2 regions of the Streptomyces sp. NPDC017991 genome follow, and region 2 is predicted to be linked to the other one. Evidence: riboswitches for the same ligand, from Rfam matches in the RefSeq annotation. Region 2 holds a riboswitch; the other holds the start of a gene.
What was found. Region 2 has a riboswitch for ZMP and ZTP ahead of ACH4DZ_RS03955 (bifunctional 5,10-methylenetetrahydrofolate dehydrogenase/5,10-methenyltetrahydrofolate cyclohydrolase). Riboswitches for the same ligand answer to the same signal wherever they lie in the genome.
Positions count from the first base shown of each region.

Region 1: it holds a riboswitch for ZMP and ZTP, as region 2 does, so the genes downstream of both, ACH4DZ_RS09890 (glycine hydroxymethyltransferase) here and ACH4DZ_RS03955 (bifunctional 5,10-methylenetetrahydrofolate dehydrogenase/5,10-methenyltetrahydrofolate cyclohydrolase) in region 2, are expected to answer to the same signal.

Region 1 covers NZ_JBIRGP010000003.1:315,707-322,882, reverse strand. Annotated here, with positions in the region: gene ACH4DZ_RS09905 (hypothetical protein) at 1-115, opposite strand, end outside; gene ACH4DZ_RS09900 (2'-5' RNA ligase family protein) at 190-768, opposite strand; gene trpS (tryptophan--tRNA ligase) at 967-1,980, opposite strand; gene ACH4DZ_RS09890 (glycine hydroxymethyltransferase) at 2,215-3,669, opposite strand; ZMP/ZTP riboswitch at 3,701-3,787, opposite strand; gene ACH4DZ_RS09885 (glutathionylspermidine synthase family protein) at 3,889-5,076, opposite strand; gene ACH4DZ_RS09880 (hypothetical protein) at 5,119-5,469, opposite strand; gene ACH4DZ_RS09875 (PLP-dependent aminotransferase family protein) at 5,670-7,097, opposite strand; gene ACH4DZ_RS09870 (carboxymuconolactone decarboxylase family protein) at 7,145-7,176, shown strand, end outside.
Region 2 covers NZ_JBIRGP010000001.1:905,053-912,228, forward strand. Annotated here, with positions in the region: gene ACH4DZ_RS03930 (hypothetical protein) at 1-99, shown strand, start outside; gene ACH4DZ_RS03935 (hypothetical protein) at 149-373, opposite strand; gene ACH4DZ_RS03940 (hypothetical protein) at 507-806, opposite strand; gene ACH4DZ_RS03945 (hypothetical protein) at 925-1,140, shown strand; gene ACH4DZ_RS03950 (hypothetical protein) at 1,396-2,223, shown strand; ZMP/ZTP riboswitch at 2,326-2,412, shown strand; gene ACH4DZ_RS03955 (bifunctional 5,10-methylenetetrahydrofolate dehydrogenase/5,10-methenyltetrahydrofolate cyclohydrolase) at 2,433-3,287, shown strand; gene ACH4DZ_RS03960 (CU044_5270 family protein) at 3,309-4,334, opposite strand; gene ACH4DZ_RS03965 (RNA polymerase sigma factor) at 4,327-4,890, opposite strand; gene ctaD (cytochrome c oxidase subunit I) at 4,996-6,627, shown strand; gene ACH4DZ_RS03975 (M6 family metalloprotease domain-containing protein) at 6,824-7,176, opposite strand, start outside.

The DNA of each region.
Region 1 (7,176 bases), on a different contig from region 2:
AGTTCGCCTTGCCGTCACCGCGCTCGTCGCTACCAGCGCGATCGCTGCCGTCGTCCGTACCGCATCCGGCCAGCGCGAGGCCGAGAAGAGCGAGCCCCGCCACCACCTTGCGCATGTTCCCCCCTGACCCCGGACCTCGCGATCCCCGCACTTCCGAACGAATCCGAATCCGAACCGAATCCGATCCGGTCAGCACGCCGGGAGCGGGCCCCGTTCCACGTGGGACGCCTGCGGCGGGACGACCGCGCCCCCGAAGACGTAGTCGCGCAGCCTGCGCCACACCCCGTCGGGCCCCTGCTCGTAGAGCGCGAAGCCGGTGCACGGCCAGTGCGCCTCGTACTCCGCCAGTTCCTCGAAGGCACGGTCCATCGCCTCGTCGTCGATGCCGTGCGCCACCGTCACATGGGGGTGGTACGGGAACTGCAGCTCGCGCGCCACGGGCCCGGAGGCGTCCCGGACCTGCTTCTGCAGCCAGGTGCAGGCCTCGGCGCCCTCTACCACCTGCACGAACACGACCGGGGACAGCGGACGGAACGTTCCCGTGCCCTGCAGCCGCATCGAGAAGGGGCGGCCCGCCGCCGCGACCTCGACTAGATGCGTCTCGATCGCGGGCAGCGCCGACCGGTCGACCTCGGTCGGCGGCAGCAGTGTGACGTGGGTGGGAATACCGCAAGCCGCGGGGTCGCCGAAGCCCTCGCGCCGCTCCTGGAGCAGGCTGCCGTGTGGCTCCGGGACCGCGATCGACACACCGATCGTTACGGTCCCCACGTCGTCTCCTGTCGTTGTGCCGATGTTCTGTTCCGCCGTGTCGGCGTTCCGGTCAGGCATGGGTTGCCGCCGGTTCGGCTATCGACTGTACGGCGGTGCGGGCCCGTTCCGGATGTCGTGCCGGTGTTGTCCTGGTCTCGTCCGGACCGCCTACGGACTCCCCTACGGGTTCCCGTACCGGCGGCCGGTGCTCGGCGATCAGTGCTTGGCGGGCAGGAAACCCACCTTGTCGTACGCCTGGGAGAGCGTCTCCGCCGCGACCGCGCGAGCCTTCTCGGCTCCCTTGGCCAGGATCGAGTCGAGCGTCTCCGGGTCGTCCAGATACTGCTGGGTGCGCTCCCGGAAGGGCGTCACGAAGTCGACCATGACCTCCGCCAGGTCCGTCTTCAGCGCACCGTAGCCCTTGCCGACGTACTTCTGCTCCAGTTCCGCGACACCGGTGCCGGTGAGGGTGGAGTAGATGCCCAGCAGATTGCTGATGCCCGGCTTCTCCACGGGGTCGAACCTGATCACCGTGTCCGTGTCGGTGACCGCGCTCCTGACCTTCTTCGCGGTGGCCTTCGGCTCGTCGAGGAGGTTGATGAGGCCCTTCGGCGTCGACGCCGACTTGCTCATCTTGACCGCCGGGTCCTGAAGATCGAAGATCTTCGCCGTCTCCTTGAGGATGTACGGCTTCGGAACCGTGAACGTCTGCCCCAGGCGGCTGTTGAAGCGCTCGGCGAGGTCGCGCGTCAGCTCGATGTGCTGGCGCTGGTCCTCACCCACGGGGACCTCGTTGGCCTGGTACAGCAGGATGTCCGCGACCTGCAGGATCGGGTACGTGAAGAGGCCGACGGAGGCACGGTCGGCACCCTGTCTGGCGGACTTGTCCTTGAACTGGGTCATGCGGGAGGCCTCGCCGAAGCCGGTGAGGCAGTTCATGATCCAGGCGAGCTGGGCGTGCTCGGGGACATGGCTCTGGACGAAGAGTGTGCAGCGGTCGGGGTCGAGCCCGGCGGCCAGCAGTTGGGCGGCGGCGAGCCGGGTGTTCGCGCGCAGGTCCGCGGGGTCCTGCGGAAGGGTGATCGCATGCAGGTCCACGACCATGTAGAAGGCGTCGTGGGACTCCTGCAGGGCCACCCACTGGCGGACGGCGCCGAGGTAGTTGCCGAGGTGGAACGAGCCTGCGGTGGGCTGGATTCCGGAGAGCACACGGGGACGGTCAGAAGCCATGCTCACCATTCTCTCAGGTGCCGGGGCCCGCTCCGGAACCGGTCGGGGACAGGTGCTGCCCCGATCGCCGGTACGTGTCCGGCCGCGGGCCCGGTGGGGGTCGCCCCTCAGAGGCGCGGGGAACTGCGCGACAAGCCCCTACCGGCCCGCAGGACGGAACACTGCGGGCGGTCGGGGCGGCGGGGCCGGGCGCGGTGGGGCCGGGGGCTCGTGGCCGGCGCCGCGCCCGGGACATCAGCCGAGGTCGATCTCCGGGTACAGCGGGAAGCCGGTCAGGAGGTCGGTCGCGCGGTGGGAGATCTCGTCCGCGATCTTCGGGTCGAGGATGTGCTGGGCCTTGGAAGGGGTGCCCTTCTTGGTGGTGCCCGGCTCCGTGGTGGTGAGGACGCGGTCGATGAGGCCCGCGATCTCGTCCATCTCGGTGGCCCCGAGGCCCCGGGTGGTCAGCGCGGGCGTGCCGATCCGGATGCCCGAGGTGTACCAGGCGCCGTTCGGGTCGGCGGGGATCGCGTTGCGGTTGGTGACGATGCCCGAGTCGAGCAGGGCCGACTCGGCCTGGCGGCCGGTGAGGCCGTAGGAGGAGGCGACGTCGATGAGGTTGAGGTGGTTGTCCGTGCCGCCGGTGACCAGCGTGGCACCGCGCCGCATCAGGCCCTCGGCGAGGGCGCGGGCGTTGTCGACCACGGCCCGGGCGTAGTCACGGAACTCGGGGCGGCGTGCCTCGGCGAGGGCGACCGCCTTGGCGGCCATGACGTGCGGAAGGGGGCCGCCGAGGACCATCGGGCAGCCGCGGTCGACCTGGTCGGCGAGCGACGAGTCGCACAGGACCATGCCGCCGCGCGGGCCGCGCAGCGACTTGTGCGTGGTCGTGGTGACGATCTGGGCGTGCGGCACCGGGTCGAAGTCCCCGGTGAGGACCTTGCCGGCGACGAGGCCCGCGAAGTGGGCCATGTCCACCATGAGCGTGGCACCGACCTCGTCGGCGATCTCGCGCATGATCCGGAAGTTCACGAGACGGGGGTAGGCGGAGTAGCCGGCGACGATGATCATCGGCTTGAACTCGCGGGCGGTGGCGCGCAGGGCCTCGTAGTCGATGAGGCCGGTGGTGGGGTCGGTGCCGTAGGAACGCTGGTCGAACATCTTGCCGGAGATGTTCGGGCGGAAGCCGTGGGTGAGGTGGCCGCCGGCGTCCAGGGACATGCCGAGCATGCGCTGGTTGCCGAAGGCCTGGCGCAGTTCGGCCCAGTCGGCCTCGGAGAGGTCGTTGACGTTGCGGACGCCGGCCTTCTCCAGGGCCGGGGCCTCGACGCGCTGGGCGAGGACGGCCCAGAAGGCGACGAGGTTGGCGTCGATGCCGGAGTGCGGCTGGGCGTAGGCGTGCTCGGCGCCGAAGAGCTCGCGGGCGTGCTCGGCGGCGAGGGCCTCCACGGTGTCCACGTTGCGGCAGCCGGCGTAGAAGCGGCGGCCGACGGTGCCTTCCGCGTACTTGTCGCTGAACCAGTTGCCCATCGCGAGGAGGGTGGCCGGGGAGGCGTAGTTCTCGGAGGCGATCAGCTTGAGCATCTCGCGCTGGTCGGCGACCTCCTGCCCGATGGCGTCGGCGATCCGGGGTTCGACGGCACGGATCACTTCGAGGGCACTGCGGAAGGCGGTGGATTCGGTGGAGAGGGGTGCGCGGGATTCTGACATGACGGCCTCCGGACGTGGCGTTCGGCGTTCACGGTTCGGCCCAGGCGCACGGCACACGGTTCCCGGGCCGCTCCCCGATGGTCGATCCCATCCCAGCGCGCCAGTCACGGCCCGTGGATCAGCGTACCGGGAGCGCCCGCGGGAGAGGTTGTGCCGTCCACCATGCGAGCGACGACGGGGCGCGGTCGGAACCGGGCCCCGCCGTGAGTCCGCCGTGGGTCACAGGATCACGTGCGGCAGGAAGCGTGCGTATTCGTCCGTCACCAGGCCGGCCGACTCACGGATGCCGAGGCCGGCCGATTCGTGTCCGACGACCCAGGCGCCGAGGACGACCCGGTTGCCGTCGAAGGACGGCAGAGGCGCCAGCTCCTGATAGCAGCAGGCCTCCTCGCGGAGGACCACGGGTCCGGGGCCCGGTTCGTGGACGGTGACGCCGGCGCCCTCGCGGCCGAGGAGGGGCTTGGCCACGTATCCGGCGGTGGTGGCCAGTTCGCGAGGGCCGTCGAGGTAGGCGGGGAGGAGGTTCGGGTGGTCCGGGTACAGCTCCCAGAGGATCGCGAGGAGGGCCTTGTTGCTGAGCAGCATCTTCCAGGCGGGTTCGATCCACATCGTCGTGCCCGTGCCACCGCCGTTGTCGAGGGTGGCCAGGACATGCGGGGCGAAGCGGTCGGTGGTGAGCCATTCCCAGGGATAGAGCTTGAAGCAGCTGCGGATGAAGCGGAGCTGCTTGTCGACGAAGCGTCCGGAGAGACGGTCCCAGCCGATCTCCTCCATCGCGATCCAGGCGGTGTCGAGGCCGGCCTGTTCCGCGGTCTCCTTCAGATATCCGACCGTCATGAGGTCCTCGCCGAGTTCGTCGGCGGCGGAGTGCGCGAAGTAGAGAGGGCTGCCGGGCGGAAGGAGGGGGGCCTGCTTCCGCCAGGCTTCGACGAGCCGTTCGTGGAGGGAGTTCCACTGGTCGGCGCCGGGGAAGCGTTCCTCCATCCAGAACCACTGGGGGCTCGCGGCCTCGACGAGCGAGGTCGGGGTGTCGGCGTTGTACTCCAGGAGCTTCGCCGGGCCCGTGCCGTCGTAGCGGAGATCGAAACGCCCGTACAGGGAGGGGAGTTCGGCGCGGCGGCGCCAGGCCTCGGCGACCGGCTCCGCCACGCGCGGGTCGGTGATCCCGAGGTCGGCGAGGCGGTTCTCGGTGACGAGGTACTCGGCCGCGGCCAGGCACATCGTGTGGAGTTCCTCGACGACCTGCTCCAGGGCCTCGATCTCGGGCAGGGAGAAGACGTAGTGGGCGGACTCGTCCCAGTACGGGCGCAGGGAGTCGTCCGGGTGGCGGGTGAGGGGGTAGATGAGGCCCTGGTCCTCGACTGTTCGCTGCCAGCCGGGGCGGGGTTCCATGGTTCGGCGTTCCACCGTCGCGTGTCCGTAGATCCGTCGGTGCGTTCCGCGTCCTGGTCAGCCGCCGCCGCTGCCCGAGTCCGAGCAGCCGAAGCCGTCCCGGTCGACGGCCTCGCTGCGGCTGAAGGTGCCGTCCTCGGCGCGGCCTGCGGCGACGTCGGCGTCGTAGTACCAGGCGGCGTCGACCGTGCCGCTCCCGCTCGTCCCGCGTTTCCTGCCCGCCGAGGTGGAGCCGGAGGCGCAGTTCTTGTCGGCGACGACCTTGTAGCCGCCCGCGTAGTCGTAGCTGTCGCGATCCACACAGCGGCGGTCGGGATCGGAACCGCACGAGGTGAGGGCCGTTGCGAGAATGCCCATGCCACCGAGTACGACCGTGCTGGACCGAAGTCTTCTGCGCTGCTCCGCCATGTCTCTCCCCCGTCCGGCCCGTCCGCCGGGCTCGTCAGTCCGACAGCGTAAAGATCACGCGGCCCGGTTGTACAAGCGGCTCCCCCAACTCTCCCTGTTCCACGGTCATTTTGCGCTTTTTGGAATGCTGTGTGCCCTCGGTGCGGCGGTGTGTTCCGGGACGACGACGGTGCTGGGGGCGATCGCCGCACGGGCAGGCCCTAGGGCAGCGCCCCGCACAGTGTTTCGAGTGCTCCCGGCCAGCCGCTGTCCGACGGGGTTCCGTAGCCGACGACCAGGGCGTCCGCCGGAGGGGGCGTGGCGGCGGGGTGGCGGTAGCCGGTCAGGCCGTGGACGGCCAGGCCGTGCCAGGCGGCCGCGCGGACCACCGACTGCTCGGTGCCGGGCGGCAGGCGCAGCACGGCGTGGAATCCGGCCGCGATACCGGTGGCGGTGACCGACGGGGCACGGGCCGCCAGGGCCGCGACGAGCTGGTCGCGGCGGCGCCGGTAACGGAGGCGGGAGGCGCGTACATGACGGTCGTACGCGCCCGAGGTGATGAACTCCGCCAGTGTCAGCTGGTCCAGGACCCCGCACGACCAGTCCGCGCCACCCTTCGCCGCCATGACCTCGGGCGCCACGTCCGGCGGCAGGACCAGCCAGCCGAGGCGCAGGCCGGGCGCGAGAGCCTTGCTGGCGGTGCCGAAGTACACCACGCGGTCCGGGTCGAGGCCCTGGAGCGCGCCCACGGGCTGGCGGTCGTAGCGGAACTCGCCGTCGTAGTCGTCCTCCAGGATCAGCCCGCCCGTGCGCCGCGCCCAGTCGACGGCGGCGGCACGGCGGTCGGGGCGCAGCGGCACCCCCATGGGGAACTGGTGGGCGGGTGTGAGAAGCACCCCGCCCAGGCCGCCGCCCCCGCCGCCCTTGCCGCTCCCGCGCTCCGCCAGGTCGTCCGTCCGCGTGCCCAGTTCGTCGAACGGCAGCGGCACCGACCCCAGCCCCGCCCGTTCGATCAGGTCCCAGTGCACATCGAGGCCGTACGACTCCACCGCGAGCGTCCGTGCGCCCCGCCGTCGCAGCACCTCCCCGAGCAGCATCAGCCCGTGGACGAAACCCGAGCAGATGACGATGTGGTCGGGGTCGGCGCGTACGCCACGGGCGCGGGCGAGGTAGCCGGCGAGGGCGGTGCGCAGTTCGACCCGGCCGCGCGGATCCCCGTAACCGAGGGCGTCGTTCGGTGCCGCCGCGAGAGCCCGTCGGTATGCCTTGAGCCACTCGGCGCGCGGGAAGGAGGCGAGGTCCGGGGTGCCGGGGACCAGGTCGTACGCGGGTCCCCGGCGTGCCCGGGCCCTGCGCGCGGGAGAGGCCGGGACCGGCACGTCCCGCTGCGCCACGCGCGTGCCCGAGCCCTGGCGTGCGGTGAGCCAGCCCTCGGCGACGAGGTCGGCGTACGCGTCGGCGACCGTGTTGCGGGCGATGCCGAGGTCGGCGGCGAGGGAGCGTGAGGACGGCAACCGGACGCCCGGGGCGAGCCGTCCGCCCCGCACCGCCTCCCGCAGCGCGTCCGTGAGGCCTCTGCGCAGGCCGGAGCCGGTACGCGCCACGTCGACATGCAGATCCACCCCGAAAGTGGCCCAAGGTCCAGCCATGGAAATGGACCATACTCCTGGGCTGTTTCGTTCGTAGGGTCGACAGCATGACGACGACGGAGAACAGCACCGCGAAGGA
Region 2 (7,176 bases):
CTGACGGTGACGAACTCCGTGATCAGGGAGAGTCCCTGCGGCACCAACACGACGTTCCGCAACAACACGCTGGTCAACAGCACACAGAGCATCTGCTGACGGACCACGGGCCCCCTGCGCGGATGCGTGCAGGGGGCCCGTGCTCATGTCAGTGTCCTGGCTCCGGCCCCCAGTACGAGGAGCCTCCGCCGCGCCACTCGATGAGCGGTGACACCGCGACCTCGTTCTCGTCGAACTCCAGTCCGGCGCGGCGCAGGAACTCGACGACGTCCGGGAGGTTCATGGCGGTGCCGATCGGCTCGCCGTGGACCGTCACGCGCCGGCCGCCGTCGCCGCGCGGCGGATGCACGAGTACTGCGGGGTGTTCCGACATGCCCTCAGCCTCACCCGGACCGCTCGCGCGCGCATCCGGGCAGCGCCGATGACCACCGGATCATCACCGGGCCTTGCTGCGACGCACACGGCGAGGGACCGGCCCGGTACCGGACGTCTCCGTACTCGACGACTCAGTACTCGATGGCGGGGAGCAGGCCGGTGACGGGGGCGGCGAGGTCGGTCACCTGGTGCAGCTGCTCCAGCTGGTAGAGGCCGTTCAGCTGGTTGAGGGACTGGATCCCGTCGGAGATCTTCGGAATCTTGTTCCGGTGCTCGACGGGGAGGTCGCTCACGGCGATCTGGTCGAGTTCCGCGATCGGGTCCAGTTTTCCCGTCTCGGGGACCGTGGCGGCGCTCGCGGAAGGTACGGCAAGCCCCGTGACGCTGATGGCGAGACCAACGGCGGCGACAATACGTCGTGTTGAGATCATGCTTTCAGCAACGGTGACAAGCTGCCCGCGGACACGGCCCCGCCCGGCCCCTCACCCGACAGGCGCATCGATACGCCTGCGCTTGCCGAGGTTCCCGTGCGGGAGGAGTCTCGAAGTCATGGACACCGCGGCAGGCCCCGGCTTCGACACCGAAACACTGCGCCGGGGCATCGAAGGCCAGGACGCGACGGCACTGCTGTCGCTGTACGCGGACGACCCGGAACCTTGTCTGTACCCCGACGGCGTCAGGGTGCTTGCCAACTCGATGATGTCGCTGCGCGACGGCAGGATCGTCGATCAGACCGTGCTCCAGGCCCGGGACGCCGAGGGATGACGCCGAGGGTCCGGATCACCTCGCGTCTGACCTGGACCTTCTCGGCCCGGCTGAGCCCGGGGCGGCCGTCGCGGCCTCGGCCGGCTCGCGGGGCGGGCCGACGCGTGTCCGCTGCTCTTCTTCGGTCGGCACTGCGGGCGGCGCGTTCTCGTCGGTGATCCTTCCGCCGGTACCCGAGGCGGCAGTGGCCCGATGTCCTGAAGTCGCGCAATAGTTGCCTTGTGGATGGTTTTTCTGCTTACTACCTTCCTCGCCATGACAAAGACGAGCACGCCTCATGCCGCCCTCCCGGTGGACGAGGTCACCGCCGCGGCGCGTGAACTGGCCCGGGCCGGACGGTGGCAGCGCGCGTTATGCCTCCTCGACGCCACCGTCACCAGCGAGCCGCGCGACCGGGCGGCTCTCGCTCTCGCCGGGGCGCAGATCGCCCTGGAGCGCGACTGGTTCGGCGGTACGGACACCGCGGACGCCCGGATCGCCGCCGCGGACACGGCGATCGGCGGACTCACCGAGCCGGTCGGGCTCTGGGACCTGGACTTCGTACGGCTGCGGTACGCGTACTTTCGTCTGCTGCTCGGGGACGGCACCTTCCGGTTCGGTCCGGCGGGCAAGGACCCCGCCGAGCTGGCGGAACTGCGGCGGCGCGCGGACGAGTTGTGCGAACGGGCTGCCGACGACGTACGCCGGGGCTGGGCGCGGATGTATCTCGGACTGATCGTCGACAACCTGTTCGCCGAGCGGGACGAGGCGCCGGCGCACTACGAACTCGCCCTGGACGCCGGGGAGTCGGCCGACGACCTCCTGGCCCGTGAGGCGCTGCGCCATCTCGGCGACCACGACCACGACAACCTCGACCACGACCGGGCGCGGGAGCGCTGGACCCGGGCGACCTCTCTCGGCGCCCGTGCCGGGAACGTCCCCGGCACCCTCTCCCAGCAGATGCTCCTGGCCGTCCTGGCCCGCGACACGGGCGACGAACCGGCCGCCACAGCCCTCGCCACGGAGGTCGCACGCTGGGCGGGAGCGATCGGAGCCGTACGCGTGGAGGCCCAGGCGACCGCGTTCCTGGCGAACGAAAGCTGAAGGCCGTGCCCCGCAAGCGGGCGCGGGGAACCGCGCGACAGGCCCCCACCGGCCCGCAGCCGAAACGACGGCCGGGCGAGGCCCGGGGCCTGGCGTAAAATAGCCGCAGGTCGTGACTGGCGCTGAGGTGGACCACCACCGGGGAGCGGCCCGACGCAATCGTCTGAGCCGCGCGCCTGGGCATCCTCCACGACGCTCAGGAGCAGCACATGTCCCAGGCCACACTCATGGACGGCACCGGTCTCGCCCGGCGGATCGTCGAGGAGACGGCGCAGCGGGCGGCCGACCTCACCGGACGCACGGGGGTGACGCCCTGTCTCGCGACCGTGCTGGTGGGCGAGGACCCGGCGTCCGTCACCTACGTACGCATGAAGCAGAACCGTTCCCGCAAGGCCGGTATCGCGTCACGGCACGTGTCCCTGCCCGCCGCGACCACGACCGCCGAACTGATCGGCACCCTCACCGAGCTGTCCGCCGACCCCACCGTGCACGGCATCCTGCTCCAGCACCCGATGGGGCACCACATCGACGAGCGGGCGGCTTTCGAGGCGATCGCTCCGGAGAAGGACGTCGACGGGGTGACCCTGGCGTCGTTCTCCGCGATGAGTTTCGGGCTGCCCGGCTTCTCCTCGTGCACGCCGGGCGGGATCATGCGCCTCCTCGACGAGTACGACGTCGATCCGGCCGGCAGGCGTGCCGTGGTGGTGGGCCGCAGCGCGATCCTCGGCAAGCCGGTGGGCATGCTGCTGCTCGGCCGCGACGCCACGGTGACGTACTGCCACTCGCGCACCCCGGCCGCCGATCTGTCGTCGCTCGTGCGGGAGGCGGACATCGTGGTGGCCGCGGTGGGGCGGCCCCGGCTGATCCGCGGGGAGGACATCAAGCGGGGCGCGGTCGTCGTGGACGCCGGTTACAACCCCGGAAACGTCGGGGACGTCGACTTCGACAGCGCCCGTGAGCGGGCGTCGCTGATCACCCCCGTACCCGGCGGGGTCGGTCCGATGACGATCGCCACGCTGCTGGCCCAGACCGTCGAGGCGGCCGTCCAGCAGACCGGTGCCTGATGCGGACCCGCTGCGGACCGATCAGCGGATCCACGCGCTGTAGTCCATGACGTCGCCCGCCTCGACGCCGTACTCGGGTTCGTCGACGGCCGCGGTGTCCTCCAGGCCCAGTACGGCACCGGTGGCCGGGTCCATGATCAGCATCCGGCGGTAACCGGCGCCGTCGTACACGTACGCCTGGCCGAGGCGGCCGAGGCGGTCGGTCACCTGGCCGACCGACCTCAGCCCCTTCGCGTCCGCGAGGAGCCGGGCGAGCGCGGCGTTCTCGCGGGCGCCGAGGGTCCAGGTGTCGAGCAGCACCGCCGTGGCGTCCAGCAGTGCGCGCGTGGTCAGCGGGGTGTCGATGTGCTGCGCTTCCCGCAGGTAGGCGCGCAGCCGCGTGGCGTCGTGCGGGGGCGGTGACTGGGGCGGGGCGTCGCTCCAGCTCGGCGGGAAGGTCTGCTCGCTGATGACGTGCCCGTCGTCGACGAGGCGCGGGCCGTCGTCCGCGTCGCTGAGGACCCGCCGGCCGGGGTGGCGCGGGTCGGTCGCGACGACCAGCTCCGTGTGGCTGTCGTCGGCGTTCCAGCGCACGACGCGTTCCACGGGCAGGGTGATCGGCGGCTCGTCCTCCGACATGCCCACGCTCCAGGACTGCACATGCGTGCCCTTGCGCAGCCCTGCCGAACCGTCCGCCGCGTCCCGCCGGGCCCGCTCGACCAGCCTGTCGAGGGGTACGGGGGTGGAGTCGGCCCGGACCACCAGCGGGCGGGGCGCGGCCACGGCCGGGGTGGTGCTCGGGCCCGCGAGGAGGAGCGCGGTGGCGGTTGTGGCGACCACCACGGTCGCAGTGAGCGCCCAGACGAGGCGGGTACGGCTCGGCCTGGGTCGGCGCTCGCCGTACACATCCGCGTCCACACCTGCGTCCGTGCCTGTGCCTGCGCCCGCGTCTGCCATGAGGTGGTGCAGCCGGCTCTCGGCCTCGTGGCCCAGCGGGCCTTCACCGAAACGGGGGTCGTCGCGGGGCACCGGGTCGGCCCGGCGCAGCAGTTCGAGCTCGTCAGCCATGGAACTGCTCCTTCGGAGGGTCGGTGTCGACGGCCCCGGCGCTCGGGGTCACCACGACGCGCATGCGGGCGATCTCGGTTCTGAGGCGGCGGCGGGCCCGGTGCAGTCGCATCGCCGCCGCTCGGCTGCCGCAGCCGAGGGCCACGGCGATCTCGTCGACCCCCAGTTCCTCCCAGGCGGTGAGCCGCAGTACCTCCTGGTCGGCCGGGGAGAGGCGGGCCAGCGCGTCGTGCACCCACTCGGCGGGCCGCTCGGAGTCCGGGCTGTCGACGATCTGTCTGCCGTGCACGGTCTCGTCGTTGCCGAGCCTGTCCATCAGCCGGCGCCGGCGCCCATAGCCGCGTACCGCGTTGGAGAGGCAGTTGCGTGCCACTCCGTACAGCCAGGGAAGAGGGGATGCGGGCAGGTCGGAGCGGCGCCGCCAGGCGACGGTGAAGACCTCCGCCACCACTTCCTCGACTTCGCTCGTCCGGCCGTCCAGTCGCCGAGCGACATAGCGGCTGACCGCCCAGTAGTGCTCGCGATAGGCAGCGGCGAAGATCTCGTCGTTGCTCATGTCCCGTACGTGTCCGGCAGGTCCTCGATCGTCACACCTGTTTCGGTGATCTTCGCCGCCCCGCCCAGGTGTGACGTCGGAAGGGCCGGCGGACACAGACGGGGCATGGAGAGCAACACTGTCACCCCGGCGCTCGCGCCCCCACGCCCGGGCCGCCGTCCCGGACTCGCCGGCGTCCGCCGGCTGACCACCACGGACCACAAGACGATCGGCACGATGTACCTGGTCACGTCGTTCGCGTTCTTCTGCATCGGCGGCGTCATGGCGCTGCTGATGCGCGCCGAGCTGGCCCGTCCCGGCACGCAGTTCATGTCGAACGAGCAGTTCAACCAGGCGTTCACGATGCACGGCACGATCATGCTGCTGATGTTCGCGACGCCGCTGTTCGCGGGCTTCACGAACTGGATCATGCCGTTGCAGATCGGTGCGCCGGACGTGGCGTTCCCGCGGCTGAACATGTTCGCCTACTGGCTGTACCTGTTCGGCTCGCTCATCGCGGTCGGCGGCTTCCTCACCCCGCAGGGCGCGGCCGACTTCGGCTGGTTCGCCTACAGCCCGCTGTCGGACGCGGTCCGCTCGCCGGGCATCGGCGCCGACATGTGGATCATGGGTCTGGCCTTCTCGGGCTTCGGCACCATCCTGGGCGCGGTCAACTTCATCACCACCATCATCTGCATGCGCGCGCCCGGCATGACGATGTTCCGTATGCCGATCTTCGTGTGGAACGTGCTGCTCACCGCGGTCCTGGTGCTGCTCGCCTTCCCCGTGCTCGCCGCCGCGCTGTTCGCGCTGGAGGCGGATCGGAAATTCGGCGCACACATCTTCGATGCCTCGAACGGTGGGGCGTTGCTGTGGCAGCATTTGTTCTGGTTCTTCGGGCATCCAGAGGTGTACATCATCGCGTTGCCGTTCTTCGGCATCATCAGTGAGGTCATCCCGGTCTTCTCCCGCAAGCCGATGTTCGGCTACATGGGCCTGATCGGCGCGACCATCGCCATCGCGGGCCTGTCCGTGACGGTGTGGGCGCACCACATGTACGTCACCGGCGGTGTGCTGCTGCCGTTCTTCTCCTTCATGACGTTCCTCATCGCCGTCCCGACAGGCGTGAAGTTCTTCAACTGGATCGGCACCATGTGGCGGGGCTCGCTGTCTTTCGAGACGCCGATGCTGTGGGCCACCGGATTTCTGATCACTTTCATGTTCGGTGGTCTGACCGGTGTCATCCTGGCCTCGCCGCCGATGGACTTCCACGTCTCGGACTCGTACTTCGTGGTGGCGCACTTCCACTACGTGGTGTTCGGAACGGTCGTGTTCGCGATGTTCTCCGGCTTCCACTTCTGGTGGCCGAAGTTCACCGGCAAGATGCTCGACGAACGCCTCGGGAAGATCACCTTCTGGACGCTGTTCATCGGCTTCCACGGTACGTTCCTCGTCCAGCACTGGCTGGGCACGAACGGAATGCAGCGCCGGATTCCCGACTATCTGGCCGTGGAGGGGTTCACGTTCCTCAATACGGTCTCCAGTATTTTCTCCTTCGTCCTGGGGCTGTCCCTGCTGCCGTTCTTCTACAACATCTGGAAGACGGCCAAGTACGGCAAGAAGATCGAGGTCGACGACCCGTGGGGCTACGGCCGTTCGCTGGAGTGGGCCACGTCCTGCCCGCCGCCGCGGCACAACTTCGTGGTCCTGCCGCGTATTCGTTCGGAATCGCCGGCGTTCGATCTGCACCATGGGTAGCTCACGGATGCGGTGAACCGGGCCCGTCCCTGTGTGTCGTCCTCTGCGGGTGCGTCGTGGCTGGTCGCGCCGTTCCCCGCGCCCCTGAAGGGCGCGGTCTTCAAGGGGCGCGGGGAACTGCGCGAACGGCCCCCACCGGGGCAGCACCCGAACACGCGCCTGGGAGCCTCACCACCCCGGAGGGGACCGGCGCCGGTCAGGCCACCGTGATGTGGACCGTCATCTCGTCGGCCCCCGGCGTGCCCACCGTCTCGACGGTCACCCCCGTCCACTTGCCGTCGGGCAGGTTGAGCGGGGGCTCCGTCTTCTCGCCGACCGTGTTCCTGTCCTGGAACGGATAGAGGTCGTCGCTGTCACCCCGGTTGCCCCGGCCGAACATCCGTGAGAGGTCGCCCTTGCCGTCGGCCTGGAGAAGTTCGATGGCCAGGTTCTGCTCGTCGTTGACGTTGTCGATCGACTCGTCGACGACGTACACGGCGATCCCCTCGTCGGGCAGGAAGGCGTCCTGCCCCCGACGGCGGCGGTACTCGACGAGGATGTACTGGCTGT